4 regions of the Paenibacillus sp. LRG-1 genome follow, and region 4 is predicted to be linked to each of the others. Evidence: riboswitches for the same ligand, from Rfam matches in the RefSeq annotation. Region 4 holds a riboswitch; each other region holds the start of a gene.
What was found. A riboswitch is a leader RNA that binds a small molecule or an ion and turns the genes downstream of it on or off. The one in region 4 is predicted to bind cyclic di-AMP.
Positions count from the first base shown of each region.

Region 1: it holds a riboswitch for cyclic di-AMP, as region 4 does, so the genes downstream of both, ACUUJN_RS00540 (C40 family peptidase) here and ACUUJN_RS00140 (resuscitation-promoting factor) in region 4, are expected to answer to the same signal.
Region 2: it holds a riboswitch for cyclic di-AMP, as region 4 does, so the genes downstream of both, ACUUJN_RS06710 (hypothetical protein) here and ACUUJN_RS00140 (resuscitation-promoting factor) in region 4, are expected to answer to the same signal.
Region 3: it holds a riboswitch for cyclic di-AMP, as region 4 does, so the genes downstream of both, ACUUJN_RS14270 (3D domain-containing protein) here and ACUUJN_RS00140 (resuscitation-promoting factor) in region 4, are expected to answer to the same signal.

Region 1 is NZ_CM170126.1:134,829-139,267, forward strand. It holds gene ACUUJN_RS00535 (GNAT family N-acetyltransferase) at 1-367, opposite strand, end outside; gene ACUUJN_RS00540 (C40 family peptidase) at 671-1,171, opposite strand; cyclic di-AMP (ydaO/yuaA leader) riboswitch at 1,177-1,314, opposite strand; gene ACUUJN_RS00545 (hypothetical protein) at 1,591-2,418, opposite strand; gene ACUUJN_RS00550 (M1 family metallopeptidase) at 2,430-4,439, opposite strand, start outside.
Region 2 is NZ_CM170126.1:1,530,821-1,535,259, forward strand. It holds tRNA gene ACUUJN_RS06700 (tRNA-Leu) at 268-350, shown strand; gene ACUUJN_RS06705 (glutathione peroxidase) at 497-982, opposite strand; cyclic di-AMP (ydaO/yuaA leader) riboswitch at 1,449-1,621, shown strand; gene ACUUJN_RS06710 (hypothetical protein) at 1,737-2,132, shown strand; gene ACUUJN_RS06715 (potassium-transporting ATPase subunit F) at 2,316-2,393, shown strand; gene kdpA (potassium-transporting ATPase subunit KdpA) at 2,545-4,221, shown strand; gene kdpB (potassium-transporting ATPase subunit KdpB) at 4,259-4,439, shown strand, end outside.
Region 3 is NZ_CM170126.1:3,268,572-3,273,010, forward strand. It holds gene ACUUJN_RS14260 (NADH:flavin oxidoreductase/NADH oxidase) at 1-137, opposite strand, end outside; gene ACUUJN_RS14265 (polysaccharide deacetylase family protein) at 443-1,249, shown strand; gene ACUUJN_RS14270 (3D domain-containing protein) at 1,448-2,116, opposite strand; cyclic di-AMP (ydaO/yuaA leader) riboswitch at 2,123-2,291, opposite strand; gene ACUUJN_RS14275 (amino acid ABC transporter ATP-binding protein) at 2,526-3,248, opposite strand; gene ACUUJN_RS14280 (ABC transporter substrate-binding protein/permease) at 3,235-4,439, opposite strand, start outside.
Region 4 is NZ_CM170126.1:28,135-32,573, forward strand. It holds gene ACUUJN_RS00130 (HD domain-containing protein) at 1-877, shown strand, start outside; gene ACUUJN_RS00135 (TatD family hydrolase) at 920-1,690, shown strand; cyclic di-AMP (ydaO/yuaA leader) riboswitch at 1,892-2,174, shown strand; gene ACUUJN_RS00140 (resuscitation-promoting factor) at 2,446-3,594, shown strand; gene rnmV (ribonuclease M5) at 3,741-4,286, shown strand; gene rsmA (16S rRNA (adenine(1518)-N(6)/adenine(1519)-N(6))-dimethyltransferase RsmA) at 4,294-4,439, shown strand, end outside.

The DNA of each region.
Region 1 (4,439 bases), 110 kb from region 4:
TGAGTACCTCTAGATCAATTTCATTCTTCGGGTTGCGTCGTTGGGCTTCCTCTGCAATGGCACGGACAAAATCAGAGCCTTTGCCATGTCCGCATCTTTCGGGATGCATTCCAAGACCTAGCCGGGTCACACCGATCATAGGAAAATATTGAGCAAATCCCGTCAGCTTATTCTCTTCATCCAGTACGGCAACATATTGCTCTTGGCGAAGCGTGGGACTTCCAAATTCGACTTCAAGCGCCTTCATTTGTTCCCAGGGGAGCCAACCGTATATATTATAAGGTGGGTCATAGCGCCACTCACAGATTGCAGCCGCTTGATGCTCGTCCATCGGTACGATCCGATAGTTGGATATTGAGGCCGGCATGTGTTTCATCCTCCTTTTACAGGTACTTCAATCATTAACAACAGATTGTAGACAAGTTGCAGGGGAATGGCAAGCGTGTTTATTTCATACTCAAGTCGGGTATACATTCAATAAGAAGGATTTACTGCTCATATGCTCCCCCAGCGCTGACGGTAAAACCGACGATGTTCGCTAAAATTGAAACCTTTTGAGGCTTCAGTTCGTCAGTAATGATAATAATTGCTGATGTTGTGGACATAAAAAACCGCAATTCGATTCCGGCCAGAATCAAATTGCGGCTAGGGTTAGCTTGCTGTGCGTTAGTTATTCTACGTTGTCGTCATCAGGAATTTCTGAAGCTACAGAATGGTAAGCGTCTGTGCTCATAATTCTTTTTGCACCGACATAGCGGTTAGCGTAATAATTTTCGTTCAGTGAGCTAACTACTACACCACGTGAAGTCGAGGAGTGGGCAAATTTCCCTTCACCTACGAAGATACCTACATGGGAAATGCCTCTTCCTGTGGTGTTGAAGAACACCAGGTCTCCAGGTCTCATTTCATCGCGGGATACAGAAGATCCCATTTTGAATTGTGATCCGGATTGATGCGGAAGTTTAATTCCCAGTTTGTTGAATACATACATTGTGAAGCCGGAGCAATCGAATCCCTCGAGTGTAGTGCCTCCGCTTCTGTAGCTCGTTCCTTTGGCATCTTGAATGACCTGGTCCATCTTAGAGTCTGCATATGCACTGCCGCCACCGAATGTAAAAGATGTAAAGGCAATGGCAAGACCCATAGCTGCGATCGTTAGCTTCTTCTTCAAAAAAAATATACCCCTTCCAATGCCTGCGAGGTTAGCTTAAGGATTCGGTAGAAGGTTCCCCTATGACCACTCTGTTGCGAGATCAATTCACCCAAACTGGTTCCCCCGCTTCCTAGGTGCCAGGAATTAGGCTTAACTTAAGATGTGCACCTTGGAGAGCAGTATTCACAATAACGTTATTTTTGAGATAAAGGTTACAATAAAGATTACAAAGTTGTTACTATCAGTTCACTGCGATTATTGTAACAAAGACGGCTGGCTTTGGCAAATGTTTCATTGCAAAAAGTTACAAAAAAAATCTGCTCCTAATGTCCAAGGAACAGATGTTGTTAACAGTATTCAGTTATGTGTCGTTTGCGCGGATATGAATCAAGATTTTTCGACAGACGGAAATGAAGTAAAAAACATAAAGGCAGGGCTTAACTTCTACTGGAGATATCGGTATGCCATAGTCTGTACTGCGAACTGATATGCCACAGCCTGACCAGACTAGTAACAAAATGATACGATTGCTGGAGAATGAGCGCCAGCATGCCAGTCCAAATCATCGCCACGGTGCCAAATAGACCGAAGACCAGCAGCACACAAGCACCAAGCAAAAGAGATATACCGACAGCTGGAAGGAGCTGGCGAAAGAAGGCGAGCAGGGACGATAGTATGGCGTGACCACCGACAGTCCCCAGTTGCATATACAGGATGCACTGCCGAATGAACCATCCGTATGCCATCCATCCCATGACATAGGGCAACAAATGCAGCAGATAAGAGGAAGATTGAAGTGCTCCTGCTACAATAGGGTAGAGTCTCGGTACTACCCAAATGGCGGGAAGCAGCAGCAGTCCCAACTCGATGATGTAATACAACAGCGACGACATGCCATGGCGTTTCATACCCTTGAAAAAGGACAGGCTTTGCGGTTCAGTCGCATCGGTATGCAGGCTTTGATATATTCCGGCTCTAATGAAGGGAGTGATCAGTATGCGTAGTACAGTCGCCCCTAGTAGTATCCACAAATACACATGTACTTCCCGGCTGTCCATCAGAGCAATCTGGCTCTCCATCCAAAACAAGGTCTGTCCCAGCTCGTTTTGACCCTGATCAGGATAACGGAGCAGTAGCGGGATAACGGCAGACTGCACCAGCCGATAGAGAAACACCCCCCACAGTAGTCGATACAGAAATAAAATGATAACGATATAGAATCGTATGCGCACCAGCGCCCAGCCCTCTTTTATAACAGTCCGCATCTATAGACACCTCACCATGACAGACTTCCAAGCAGTGTTTCTAACAGCTTGGTTACACTTACATTCCAACGGGTTTGTTGCTTTTCGTCCAATTCGGCTTTTAGGCTATTGTTAATGTGCTTGTTCTCCAGTGCAATGGTATATAGAGGATCAAGGGTTACATAGGAAACGGGAGAAGTACTTTTGATCCGAAAAGTTGTGCTTTTGCCCGCGCCGTCCCAAGCCTTGAATATCGTGGTACCATCCTTGAAGGTAAATTGGACAGGGATCTTGGGATAATCCGCCCCTTTTTTGCTGACCGTCACGACTGCTTCATATCCATTCTCCAGCTTGTGGTTCGTGATATGATCCACCGAAAAGTCCGCCATCTGGCCGTCATATACATACTGTTCAAAATAGTGGCTCCATGAGCGTCCGGTGGCTCTCTCCACGATACGTTGAAAATCCTGGGAGGATGGATGCTTGAATCGGTACGTCTGGACGTAGGTCCGCATAATCCGATCCATTTTTTTCATACCCACCTGACGTTCAATGCCCCGTAGTACCAGCTTGCCTCGAGAGTAGGCGTTTTGCGCGTACTCAGCAGCCGAGCCGTACTTCCATGACTCGCGGTTTAGCGGCTGTGGGGAGGCTATCTGTCCCGATTGTAATGGCAAGTTGGGGGTAAGCCCATATTCTTGCTCCATAAGCCGCTCCTCTGCATAGGAGGTGAAGCCTTCATCCAGCCACGGCTCCTCAAATTCGTTATTGGCTACCATTCCGTAGAAATATTGATGTCCAATCTCATGAACTAATGTTCGTTCCAGACTATAGCCAGGATTTAGATTACCCGCAGCAGCGGCTGTGATGAGTGTCGGATACTCCATACCGCCGGCTCCATTGCCTGATTTGGGTGGAACCACGATGGATAGGGTGGAATATGGATAAGGCCCGTACCATTTGCTGTAGTACGAAAGAGCGGCCTTCGCTGCGCTCATATAGCGCCCTTTGAGCTCCTTGTGCGACGGGTCAAGGTAGAGCTTGATTTTGACACCAGGGACTTCAGCAGAAGAAAAGGGTTCTTCTACGGTTACAAAGTTGGGTGAAGCGGACCAGGCAAAATCGTGTACATCATCGGCATAAAATTGATATATTTTTTGGCCGTTCTGTCGGACGGCACCACGGGTGGGAAATCCGGTCGCTGCTACGATATGAGTTTCAGGCACCCGAATCCTTACGCTGTAAATTCCAAAATCGGCATAAAACTCGGAGTTACCATGATACTGGTGGAGGTTCCAGCCCTCTTCGGCGCGTCCACGCTGCCCTGCAGTCTCGTAGACGCTGAGCTTCGGGAACCACTGTCCTGCCATTACAAAATCATCTGTCGCACCCATACGAGCGAAGATGGCGGGCAGTTTTACCTCAAACTTCATATATAATGTGATTTCTTCGCCACCTCGTACCGGCTTGGGTAGACGCACCTTCATGAGCGAACGGTCGCCTGCGTTACCGTCATCTGGCTGCACATATTGGATGCGGTGCATGAGAGATAAACCGTCTTCTGTTTTTAGTTCAGTCAGCGTCATGGAGCCAAAGCCGTCTTTGGGCATGGTGTCTCCGCGCAGCTTTCCACCGGATTCCTTCATAAAGGTGGTTTCCATGGAAGAGAAGGCATTCGGGTATAGATGAAGATACAGATCATTCACGGTTTTCTTGCCCGGATGCCTCCAGGTCAGTGTCTCAGTGCCTCGCAAAACCTGTCCTTTTTCCAGAGACACATCAATGTGGTACTCTACCACCCGTTTGCTGAGGATTTCTGTAGCGGGCTGTGGAGGGTTCTTGGGCAGGTCAGGCAGGATGTTTGCCCCTAGAGGCTTGCCCATATTTGGGGCAAGCGCAGACTCAGACAGGGAGCCGTATAGTGGTTGGCCTATGGACTGCGGGTCTGATTGCGATTGGGGCTGCCAGGCAAACCATAACGTCCCTGCGAGGAGACCGAGGGCTAGTGTAGACAATAAAACGATTTTAGTGCGTGCTGGGGT
Region 2 (4,439 bases), 1.5 Mb from region 4:
CGGTTGCCTTTATGCAAGGTGGTTCGCCTCCTCGAAGTGAATCCTTATGTCATGTTATGTTATTTTACTTTTTACTTGGGGATAACGAAAAATATTCGAAATATATGTAATATATATTTACATTTAAATAGCTTTTGTGTCAAATCAAATATTCTTATCGCTCATACATGTTAGTTAAAATAACATATAAAATAATTATTATATTTTTGTTTACAAATAGTTGATGAGAGAGTATAATAAATCTGTTGCCTCATTACATTATGATTTGCGGTCGTGGTGGAATGGCAGACACGCTATCTTGAGGGGGTAGTGGGCGTACGCCCGTGGAGGTTCGAGTCCTCTCGACCGCATTATATGCAAGACTCAGTTAAAAAAGCATCCTGACACGGTTTACGTGAAGGGATGCTTTTTTTGTTAAGCATTTTTCGTTATATCCTTTAGCCACAGAAGCAACGGTAGACAATAGGTCATTTATTAACTGTGATAAAGAAGGATGTCAGTTTTGCTGCAAAAGCTTCTCTATATCTCCCGCCAGCTTATCTGGAGTGGTTTGCGGTGCATAGCGCTTAAATACGTTACCTTCTCGTGTAATTAAGAATTTAGTAAAATTCCATTTGATCGCTTTGGACCCTAATACCCCCGGAGCAGTTTGGGTCAGGTAACGAAATAAGGGGTGCGCTTGATCGCCATTGACATCTGTCTTGGCGAACATCGGAAAGGTAACACCATAATTGATCTGGCAAAACTCGGAAATCTCCTCGCTGGAACCTGGCTCTTGTTTGGCAAATTGGTTGCTGGGAAATCCCAAAATTTCGAGCCCCTGTTCATGGTACTGGTCATATAGCTCTTGTAGCGCTTTGTATTGGGGGGTTAACCCACATTTGCTGGCAGTGTTCACGATAAGCAGAACGTTCCCTTCATATGTGGATAACGGAATTTGTTTCCCTTGCAGGGTGTGCGCATCATATTCATAAACGGTCATAGTATCTCTCCTTATTCAATATTCAGCAATTAAATTGTAAGCAATTAAAAGCGAGGTTGCAAGTTTTGAAAAGCTGTATCAAGCCTTTAGCCGCTGTAAAATCGTATTTTGTTCAAAACAGTAAATCGCACCGCAAATGGAGCGAATTAAGGTGTTTCTTCTTATAAAAGCGGGTTCAATCGGTGTTTAGCTGGTACATATAGCGTATTTTCTTCTCTTTTTACAAAAAAAGGCCAAAAACGCTCTACCCTACGCCAATATTGACATGCTTGTCATTTTCGAAAAGGGATGAAAAACAGAGATTGAAGGAGCTGTGAGAAGCATAGTTGCATTGTAAGCGCTATTATTAATATCCTAGGCTCTAAAGGCCGATTTATAACCCCGCAGTTGAGCTTTACAGTCTTCCATGCGCGGGTGTATGATTCAAGACGTAATTTCAAATTAACTTGAATGAAGCAACAACGAAATGTCTATAGCGCTGAATTTTGCAGTTGCAAAAGCGGGGGAACCAATCGAGATTGTACGGCTTCGGAAGCCGTGTGTCTCATGGGGTGAATTTTCCGGTCAAGTGCCAGAAATAGGGCGACTCTCACGTCCGAATCCGACAGCTAACCTCGTAAGCGTACAGGGAGAGGCAACAAACCGCCGTGTGCAGCCATGGTTTATTTTATCATGGATATGTAAGAAGCCGGAGGAAAGCCTTTTTCCTTCGGCTTCTTTTTGTTGTCTTTTTATACCGGGAGAGGAGCTACTGATGGAAGGTCGGTTAATTATTGTCACTGCACCGAATGAAGCGGGCAGAAGTTTTGTGAAATTGCTTATTTTCAAAAAATTGGCGTTTGCAGTTCTCACGAATAGCGCCCAGGAGGAACGACAGCTCAAAAAAATGGGTGTGGAGCACATTGTCCGCATCAATACCATGCAAGCGGGAAAATGGAATTTTCCAAAAAAAGAAATTGGTAGTGTGTATTTGTTCGAGAACAGCTTGAATCTGACGTGCCGTTTCCTGCAAATATGTCGGCCGCTAACATCGGAATCGATCTATGTTATTACGCACGGCTGTAATCCACAAGGAATTTATCGGGGATTGGGAGCGGATCATGTGATCTACACATTGAACGGAGAGGTGGGTTTTCTGCTGAACGGATAAGCACTTATAACATAGTTGTTTTATGATTTTATGATCAAATAAGAATGGCGATCTGAGGACCGATACGGAGGGTATAAACATGATGGATATATACATGCTGCTCGTCATGGCTGTGAGTTATGGAGTGATACTGCTGTTTGTACGCTGGTGTGATGCGCAGACCTCTAAAGGAGGACGAAGAGGATGATCGTTATACTTGGACTTACGGCTATTGTGTTTATGTATTTAATCTACGCACTCCTGAACCCTGAAAAGTTCTAATCAGCTATAGGGGATAGAGCGGGCGGGAACAACAGATCTGAATATTAAGCATCATAGGTAGCAGGTTTTCGCAAACGTGTGCACACGTTTGGTGCTCTGGAAGCAGGTCTGTTGTTCCAAACGCAGGAGCATTTTGAAGGAGGAATAAAGGATGGAGCTGCTTCAAATTGGAATTGTGATCGTCATATTGCTGCTCTTGGTAAAGCCAGTGGGCACCTATATGTATCATGTATTCTCGAATGAACCCAATCGGACGGATCGGATTTTTGGCGGAACAGAAAAGCTGATTTATAAGATAGTAGGATTGAAGAAGCTGGAGAGCATGCGTTGGACTACGTATGTTATGAGTTTCATTGCAACGAATGTCGTGCTTGTGGCGATCAGCTACTTGCTGTTGCGTTTACAGGGAATGCTTCCCGGTAATCCGGCTGGAAACAGTAATATGGAAGCATCACTAGCTTTTAATACGGTAATCAGCTTTATGACGAATACGAATCTCCAACATTATAGCGGAGAAAGCGGGCTTACGTATCTGACACAGATGGCGTTCGTCACGATGATGATGTTCACTTCGGCTGCTTCCGGTTTTGCGGTTGCTGCGGCTTTTATGAGAGGATTGACGCGGCGCGGTGAAGGGATGGGCAATTTCTTTCAAGATTTTATTAAAGCCATTATAAGGATTTTCCTGCCGCTGGCCTTTGTGCTTACGCTGGTGCTGGTTGGATTGAAGGTACCACAGACGCTACAGCCTACGGCGGATCTTACGACGCTGAGCGGAACACAGCAGCAGATTTCTATGGGGCCCATTGCTTCTCTGGAGTCCATCAAGCATTTGGGGACGAATGGAGGCGGTTATGCGGGAGCTAACTCTGCGCATCCTTTTGAAAATCCAAGTCCTTGGACGAACGTGCTGGAAATTTTGGCAATGTGGGTAATGCCAGCTTCGTTGCCGTATACCTTTGGATTGTTTGCCCGTAATCGTAAGCAGGGCTGGATTATTTTTAGCTCCATGATGGTATTGTTTCTTATTTTTCTATCTATTACGTACGTGTCTGAAAAGACAGGTAACCCGTTAATCCAGACACTGGGTGTGGATGCTTCTCAAGGAAGCATGGAAGGGAAAGAGGTTCGTTTCGGCATTGGACAATCGGCTTTATTCACTGCGGTCACAACAGCGGCAACGACAGGTTCGGTCAATAATATGCATGATACACTAACCCCACTGGGTGGCATGGCTGCTTTGGGAGAAATGATGCTAAACGTCATTTTTGGCGGCAAGGGTGTCGGGCTGATGAATATGCTGATGTATGCGATTCTGGGTGTGTTTATATGCGGACTGATGGTCGGGAGAACTCCGGAATTTATGGGAAGGAAAATTGAAGGCAAGGAAATGAAGCTGATCGCGATTGCCATTTTGGTACATCCGTTCCTCATTCTCGCCCCAACTGCGCTTGCGTTTATGAGTCATTGGGGATACGACGCGGTCACTAACCCTGGCTATCACGGGTTGACTCAGGTGCTCTATGAATATGCGTCATCTGCTGCAAATAACGGTTCGGGATTTGAAGGTCTTTCGGATAACAACGTATTCTGGAACATGACAACGGGGCTGGTTATGTTCTTCGGACGATATGTATCTATGATTGCATTGTTGGCTGTGGCGGCTTCATTGAATGCCAAAGCACCGACTCCGGTGACGACGGGGACACTGCGTACGGACAACAAGTTATTTGGAGCCATTCTGATCGGGGTCGTGCTGCTGATTGGTGCGTTGACCTTTTTACCCGTCATCGTATTGGGACCTGTTGCTGAATTTTTGACCATGTGAAGAAGAAAATGAGAATGGATGAACGGGGTGTTTGATCATGAAGGAACAACGCAAACACATGCTGGACAGAAGCATCTTGAAGCATGCGATCAAGGATAGCTTTATAAAATTAAATCCGATGATTATGATGAAGAATCCTGTCATGTTCGTCGTGGAGATCGGTACATTGGTTGTGCTGCTAATGTTACTGCTTCCCGGTTATTTTGGAACTGGCAAGG
Region 3 (4,439 bases), 2.8 Mb from region 4:
CTCACATAATGGACATGATGCCAATCCGTTGGATTTCCGTCCTTGGCCTCCACGCTGTATTGGCACATCGGGGGCATGACAATCCGATTTTTTAAAGAAAGCCCCTTTAATTGATAAGGAGTAAACAAGTCGGTCACTTTTATCCATCCTTCCTTCAATTCCATGTCTGTATAATTATGAATTGCATCCCCATTATACACCAGCTGTCACGGTATACCGAATTCGTTGTAAGGCTAAAACTTGCGAAAATGCTCCTGTTTTCGGTCATGTTTAAGAGAATATGTACGTTTAGCTCCATCATCTTCATTGATAATCGTTTCATCGTGGACTTCTTTCCAGTCGTTTATGAGCCGAACTTGGTAACCAGCATATTTTTAATAGGACAGGTACATAATAGTCGAGAGCACCACTAGGTATCACTGCACGGAAAGGGGGGATACATATGCCGTACAGGGGAGTGTTGCCAGGCTTGGCACTGTTACTAGCATTTTCAAGTTTACCCGTTCACGCGGATGCGCCTCCCAACATCGGAACGCCCCATCCCAAGGAAGCAGCTGTTGCTTCTTCTGTACAACAGAGCACAGATCGAGCAACTCCTACATTAGCAATGCTGCGAAAAAAACATGCGGACATTTTTAAAATGTGCGGCCCACACACCCGCCAAATTGCCCTAACCTTTGATGATGTGCCCGATTCTAGGTATACGCCGCAGGTTTTGGACGTATTACACGCCAACGGCATCAAAGCTACATTTTTCATCGTCGGTCACCGTGCGGAAAAGCATCCTGGGATCATACGCCGTATTATCCGTGAAGGCCATGCTATAGGAAACCATTCCTATACTCATCCGGATTTTAGGAAGGCCACACCAGAACGCTTTCGCAACCAGATTACAAAAACAGAACGTATTTTACAAGCCAGCGCAGGTTTTCGCCCCAAGTTGATTCGTCCACCCTACGGTGAAATCACGGAGCCTCAAATCCAGTGGGCACGTCGTCATGGCTACATGATTGTCAATTGGAATGTAGACTCTCTCGACTGGAAGGGACTAAGTAAAACACAAATTCAGCGCAATGTGATCCCAGCTACTGGGCCTGGCTCTATTATTTTAATGCACGCAGGTGGAGGTCAAAGTTCCAACTTGCAAGGCACTGTCCAAGCTCTGCCGGGTCTAATTCACTCTCTAAAAGCTAAGGGCTACAAATTTGTGACAGTCCCCCGGCTACTCCACACATCGGAACAGAAATAACCATATGTTTATGATTGAGCTACAAGCTAAAGCAACGTAAAAAGGCTGTCTTACCAGCAGAAGTTTTCTGCTCGTCAAGACAGCCTTTTTTATGGATAGGACCTGATAAGAGTCTGACCTAGTTATATGCGGTAGGATACAGGCATTAAGTTTACATAATATATATTATGTTTAATTAAACCGTATATACGTATAATGCTATTTATCAATAACGTACAGCTTCACATTTTGAAATCCAAAGTCGTTCACAAATGATTTGTTGCCAGGAATAAAGATATCAATCCGTTTTCCTGTAATGGCGCTGCCCTGATCGCGAGCGACAGCTACAAAAGAATGATCCGGCAAACCTGGGTGGGAATAGCCTGTAACCAGCACTTTCGTGCCCATCGGAATGACGTTCGGGTCTACCGCAATTGTACCTAGTTTAAGCGGATTGCCGTAGTAGTCCACTGCTCCCCATTTACCATTCTCATCGGCTGCGGCAGAATACGCAGTAGCCTTAACGTCAACTATTTTGCTATAGTTAAATGTTTTGCCCCACGCTTCAATCGTTGGCCCCTCATTCGCTGGTGCTTTCTCCGTAAGAAGCTGCGGCTTCGAATCCGAAGCTGCATTCACACTTTTTTCACCAGGTACCTTAATTTGCAGACCTGCATATATATTGTTAGAGGCAATGTTTGGGTTCGCCTTCGTCAGCTCGTCCACTGATACTCCATAACGTTGAGCAAGCAAAAAGAAGGTATCGCCATCTTTGGCAGTATGAAGCGAAGCAGCATCCGCTACTCCAGCTGTCTGTGCCAGCCCTGCAATGGCTGCGGCAAGCACCGCAAATTTCATGGTTTTTCCAATATGTTTTAGATGTTTCAAAGATATGTACCTCCTCTGTTATGCCTGCGAAGTTAGCTGTCGGATTCGGACTCAGGAGAAGCCCTATGCTTGTGCAATTCACCCCTAGGCATATTCCATATCGTCTTATGACGTATCGGAAAGACTGCCGTTGTTACGTCCCCCGCACTTCCCATAGTTTGGGCCCAGCATTCAGCGTTTGTCATAACCGCATGCTGTCCCGGTAAGTTTTGGCTTACTGCATAATATCACAATTTTGTAACCTTATCCGCATGAAAATGTTGGGAACCTTGAACATGATACTATACTCGTTACAATTTTGTCACCAAGAAATCGATATTTGTTACGAAAATATGGTGAAATGGTGACAAAAAAAGAAAAAGCCCTCCGTCAAACGGAGGGCTTTTTTATAGCTCATATCAGCACTTTCTTACAATACTTTGGCAAGAAAATCACGGGTGCGATCATGGCTTGGAGTACCAAATACCTGCTCTGGTGTACCTTGCTCTACAATTTGACCGTTATCCATAAAGATAATTCTATCGCCTACCTCGCGGGCAAAGCCCATTTCATGCGTCACGATTACCATGGTCATGCCGCCTTCGGCGAGCTTCTTCATTACATCCAGAACCTCTCCAACCATTTCAGGGTCCAATGCAGAAGTCGGCTCATCGAACAGCATTACGTGCGGCTGCATGGCCAAAGCACGCGCAATCGCAATACGTTGCTTCTGACCACCGGATAGCTGGTTCGGATAGGTATTCTTCTTATCCTCAAGCCCTACGGTACGCAGGAGTTCTAGCGCAATTTTTTCCGCTTCCTTCCCTGACTGTCTTCTAACCTGCGTTGGTGCAAGCGTCAGGTTCTGCAACACTGTTTTATGCGGGAACAGATTAAAATGCTGAAACACCATCCCCATCTTCTCCCGGGTTACATTAATATTATGACCACGAGCTGTAATCGGCTCGCCCTCAAACAAAATCTCCCCGTTCGTAGGCTGTTCTAGCAGATTCATGCAACGCAAAAACGTACTCTTCCCCGAACCGCTGGGACCGATGATGACGACGACTTCACCTTTGGCGATATCTATATCAATGCCTTTTAAAATCTCATTCTTGCCGAACGATTTACGCAGTTGTTTAACGGTGATCACTGGCTCTCAACTTCCTTTCCCATAAACCCAGCAGCTTAGACAAGCTGAATGTCATTACAAAATAAATAGCGGCTGCGATTACGAACGGACTTAATCCTTCGTAGGTAATGTTCTTAATGACCTGGGCCTGATACATAATATCCACCATCCCAATGGTCGAAATAATGGATGATTCTTTAATGATCGTAATAAACTCATTACCGATAGCAGGCAAAATAGATTTAAACGCTTGCGGCAAAATGACATGACGCATAGCTTTACCTCGTCCCATACCCAATGAACGGGCAGCCTCCATCTGTCCACGGTCTACTGCCTGGATACCTGCACGGAAAATTTCAGCCAGATATGCCGAGCTATTCAGAGACAATGTGATTATACCAGACTGGAGTGGAGTAAAATTGACACCCAGCGTCAAAGCAACCCCGTAGTGAATGATCATGAGTTGCACCAGCATAGGTGTGCCACGCAGGATCTCCACATAAGTGGTACCTAACCACTCAATGATGCGTATACCACTCATCCGCAGCAAGGATACGATTAGACCAATGATGAATCCGAACAGTACTCCGAGTGCAGACAGCAACAGAGTGTAGCCGATACCCGTAGCGTATAAACTGCGGTATTTCCAAAAAATATCTACAATGTTATTAGAAGAAACCTGACGATCCGCAGAAAGTGCACTCGCTTCCGTGGAAAACTTCTCAATCGAACCGTCTGCTTTCAGGCGAGCCAACGTTTTATTTACAGAAGCAAGCAATTCTGCATTCCCTTTACGGATACCTACAGCTGTTTCTGCTCCTGCATCCTCAGGCACAGCCTTGGCAAGGGTTACGGTACCGTCTAACGTGTATCCTTTAGCAACCGTATCTTCGATCACGACAGCGTTCACACGCTGGGTCCGCAGCTGGAGTACCAGGTCAGATATTTTGTCCAGTGAAGTTACAGAGGCATTGGGCACTTTTTGAGCAATTTCTTCCTGAATACTTCCCTTTTGTGCGCCGATCTTCTCGCCTTTCAAAGCATCCATCGTCGGATATTTGTCTTTATCCTCCGGGCGTACCATGATGACTTGCTTGGAGCGATAGTATACATCCGAAAAATCAATACTCTTTCTGCGTTCATCCGTTGGTGTCATACCGGACAGTACCAAGTCTACACGACCACTTTGCAGAGCAGGCAGCAAAGAGTCAA
Region 4 (4,439 bases):
ACGGCAAGTCGACGACAAGCTTCCACAAAAGGTGGCTGCGGTTATAGCCAAAACGTATGATAAGCCAATCGTTGTCAACTTGGTAACCAGTCCGCTAGATGCTGACCGTATGGATTATTTGTTGCGGGATGCTCATTCGACAGGTGTCAACTACGGCACAATTGATTTGGATCGTATTTTACGACTGCTACGTCCTCATAATGGGAGAATTGTTGTGAAGGAATCAGGCATGCATGCAGTAGAAGATTATTTAATGTCACGCTACCAGATGTATTGGCAAATTTATTTTCATCCTGTAACACGCAGCTCGGAAATCCTTTTACGTAAAATTTTCAAGCGAGCAAAGGAATTGTTTAAAAACGGATATGAGTTTGGTTTTCTGCTGGACCCGCTGCCGGATCTGTTGAAAGGAGAGCTTACAGTAGAGCAATATCTGATGCTCGACGAGTCATTAATCCAGACCGTATTTAGCCAGTGGAAACGAGAAAAGGACGAGATTTTAAGTGATTTGAGCAGCCGTTTTATGGACCGTAGATTGTATAAATATGTAGAGATTGAAAATATGGATACAGATACCATTGACAGTATTAGAGAAGCTTTGAAAGAGGCTGGTTTGCACCCTGAATATGATTTTGAAATTGATTTTCCGACAGATCTTCCTTATGATGTGTTTCGGCAGGGTGGCTCGACGGACAACCAGATTTTACTGCTTGGACGTCAGGGCGAGGTGAGTGAAATATCCGAAGTTTCGGAAATTGTGCGCTCAATAAGTGGTATTCACCGAGGAAAATATCATATGTATTTTCCCCAGAATAAATTGAACGCGGTAAAAGACAGGCTTCCTGCCGAAATAAGGAATTATTTTGTCAAAGAATAGACAACTATATAGAAATGTAAGTAAAAAAAGGAGATGTAAACCTTGGATTTATTCGACACTCATACTCACTTGGATGCGCCACAATTTGACGAAGATCGTGAAGAAGTTATAGCACGTGCTGTCGAATCAGGAGTAACACGGATGATCAATATCGGATTTAATCGTGAGACCATTCCATCCACTATGAAATTGGCCGAGACGTATGATTTTATTTATGCGGCAGTTGGATGGCATCCGCAGGATGCTATTACAATGCAGGAGGGCGATCTAGAATGGATTGCATCGTTATGCAGTCATAAAAAGGTTGTAGCCATCGGAGAGATCGGTCTGGATTATTATTGGGATACATCACCGAAGGATGTGCAGCATCGGGTGTTTCGAAATCAAATTGGTCTGGCTCGTGAGCTCAAAATGCCCATTGTTATCCATAACCGGGATGCACATGAAGATATTGTTAAGATTTTGCGCGAGGAAAAAGCGAGTGAGATTGGCGGAGTCATGCACTCCTTTTCGGGTAGCTGGGAAACTGCCAAAATGGTGCTGGATATGGGATTTCACCTTTCCTTCGGTGGTCCAATAACGTTCAAAAATGCCAAGCAGCCAAAAGAGGTGCTCGCACAGGTGCCGCTGGACCGTCTGCTCATTGAAACTGATGCTCCCTATCTGACGCCTCATCCGTTTCGTGGGAAGCGAAATGAGTCTGCACATGTGAGACTGGTAGCAGAGGCTGCAGCCCAAATCAAAGGGATTACAGTGGAGGAATTAGTGTCAATAACGACCCAAAATGCCCTGGAACGATTTGACATTCAATGAAAAAGTGAAGAAATCGATCAAAATAAAGAGATAGACGAAGCTAATCATGAATTTGTTGCAGGAAACTCGAGAATATTACAATATTTTAACCGAATATTTTAAAAAATGTACTTGAAACCTGCTTTACAACATGCATAGAAACAGGATATCATCTTTTCAGTGAATTGTTGTTTGAATGTAAACATCAACAAGTCATTTCATGAACCAGTCTCGCTGAGTCCCTTTTACAGGGAACGGGGGAACCGATATGGCTTACAGTACGTCCGGCGTATGTGCAAGAAGGGAACGTCTCTTCCGCCAGCCGGCTCGACCTAAATTCTTTTCCCGGATGGGATTGAACAGGTGGAGGAGCCGTATTTCGATTTCTTTCTGGGTCTTCGGGGTGAATGTGAAGGCGACCGCCATGAGCGGTTGACCCAAGCTAGGGCGACTCTCTACGTCCGAACCCGACAGCTAACCCCGTAAGCGTAACAAGAGAGAAGCCATCTCGTGCATGAGTTTTCCCGCATATTCACACATGCCGGAAGCCACGAAAGAGCTCTCTAGTCTCTTTCTCTGGCTTTTTTTGTTGTGAATAAAAGAAAATCTGTCATCATACTGTGGTTAAACAGGGGAGGACAGCATGCCGCGAAGACGGGTACATGGTGCAGGACAGTCGCAGTTTGGGCTTGTCTTGTAGAAAATCTGTTATAGTCACGTCAAATCTCAACTATGTCTTACTCCAGACGGCGGGCTATGTAAGGAGGACGGAGGAAATGGGCATTTTCCAAAAAAAGGATACCCATGAGTCACGCTCATCCAGCATGTCTTACGTATTGCGTTGGAAGCAAGAGAATGTGCGCCAGGCTGCTTTGGTTGCTATTTTTCTAATCGCGCTAACGATTATGATTTCAATTCTGATGTACACGCAATCTAAAAAACAAGTCTTTTTTGTCATCGATGGCAAGGCGTCTGCGGTAGAAACCCGGGAATCCAAGCTTCAAGATTTGCTGAGCGAGCATTCCATTTCACTTCAGCCGCATGATACAGTTTCCATGCCGCTAAATGGAGCAATACAGGATGGCGATCGCGTAGTCATTAAACGTGCCAATCAAGTCAAAGTATCTTCAGGCAATGAGACGAAAAAGCTGTACACAACAGAAAATACAGTAGAAGGTGCCATTCGTACCTCGGGCTATAAATTATCATCAACGGATAAAGTTTATCCTGCGTTGGATGCCTCTGTTTCGTCTAACATGGACATAAAAATCGTCCGTGTGAAGAAACAGCAGGTCGAACAGAAAAAACAGGTGCCTTATCAGGTCATCAAAACGGCCGATCCGAGTCTTTATAAAGGCGATAATCGGGTCATTCAAAGCGGCAAATCGGGTGTGGTCGTCCAGCACGTTCAAAAGGTATATCATGATGGAAAGTTGGTATCCAAACAGCTGGTTAACAAGGAAGTTGCACAGAACCGTGTGGATAAAGTCATTGCAGTAGGAACGAAGAAAAAACCGGTCGTTCTGGCTGCTTCCGTCGGTCCCAATGATGCGGTTAAGGCAACAACGGTTAGTTCGGGCAGTGCTGTCCGTAAAGCAGGCGTCAATTTTAAATATAGCAAAGTTTTACAAAATGTCTCCATGACGGCGTATTCCTCACAGGAGCCAGGTATCGGTACACGTACTGCATCCGGCGCACGTGTCACGGAAGGACGCACCATCGCGGTCGATCCGAGTGTAATTCCAATCGGCTGGTGGGTGTATATCGAAGGGGTGGGCTTCCGCCGTGCGGAGGATACCGGTGGCGCGATTAAAGGCCACAAAATCGATGTGTATTATGAGAGTTTGAGCCGAGCCAACCAATTTGGTCGTAAGCACGGTAAAACCGTTTATGTTATCGGACCGATAAAGCCTGAAATCAACTAAAACAGGTTGTGTATGTTGAGGGCAATGCGATAGTATTAATAACATAGTTATGCCATGCTAAGAAGAGGATATCCTCTTCTTATTTTGTTTTCAAAAGCAGGGAAAGATAAATATAGCTTGCTGTGTAGCAGTGGAGGGAAACGCAAATGATCAAGGAAGTGATCGTGGTAGAGGGCCGGGATGATACGGTGGCCATTCGCCGCGCTGTTGAAGCGGATACGATAGAAACTGGCGGCTCAGCCATTAATAAAATGACGCTGCGTAAAATTGCATTGGCGCAGGAGCGGCGGGGGGTCATCATTTTAACCGATCCCGATCATGCAGGGGAGCGCATCCGTAAGATTATCGCTTCCAAGGTACCCGGCTGCAAGCAGGCCTTTATACCCGAGGCAGAAGCGACGCGTAAAGGAGATATTGGCGTGGAGAATGCCTCACCAGAAGCGATCAGACACGCTCTTGCACGGGTCCATACGACAGTGGAAGGCGCCGACCCGCTGATTGAGTGGGCGGACCTGATTGATGCTGGACTCATCACCCATCCCAATGCTGCTGCACGCCGTATGGCCTTAGGGAATGTGCTGGGTATTGGTTATTGTAACGGAAAGCAGCTACATAAACGGCTCTCTGTATTTCAGATCAGCCGCGAGGAATTTGCCGGGGCGCTGGCACAAATTGAAAGTGAAGGATTGTGATATCCGTATGACAGGGATTCAAGATATAGCAACACCGCGGCGTACGAAGGACATTATTCAACGGCACGGTTTTTCGTTCAAAAAGAGTTTGGGACAAAATTTCCTGATTGATCAGAATATTCTCAATAAGATTGTAAATGCTGCCGGATTGGA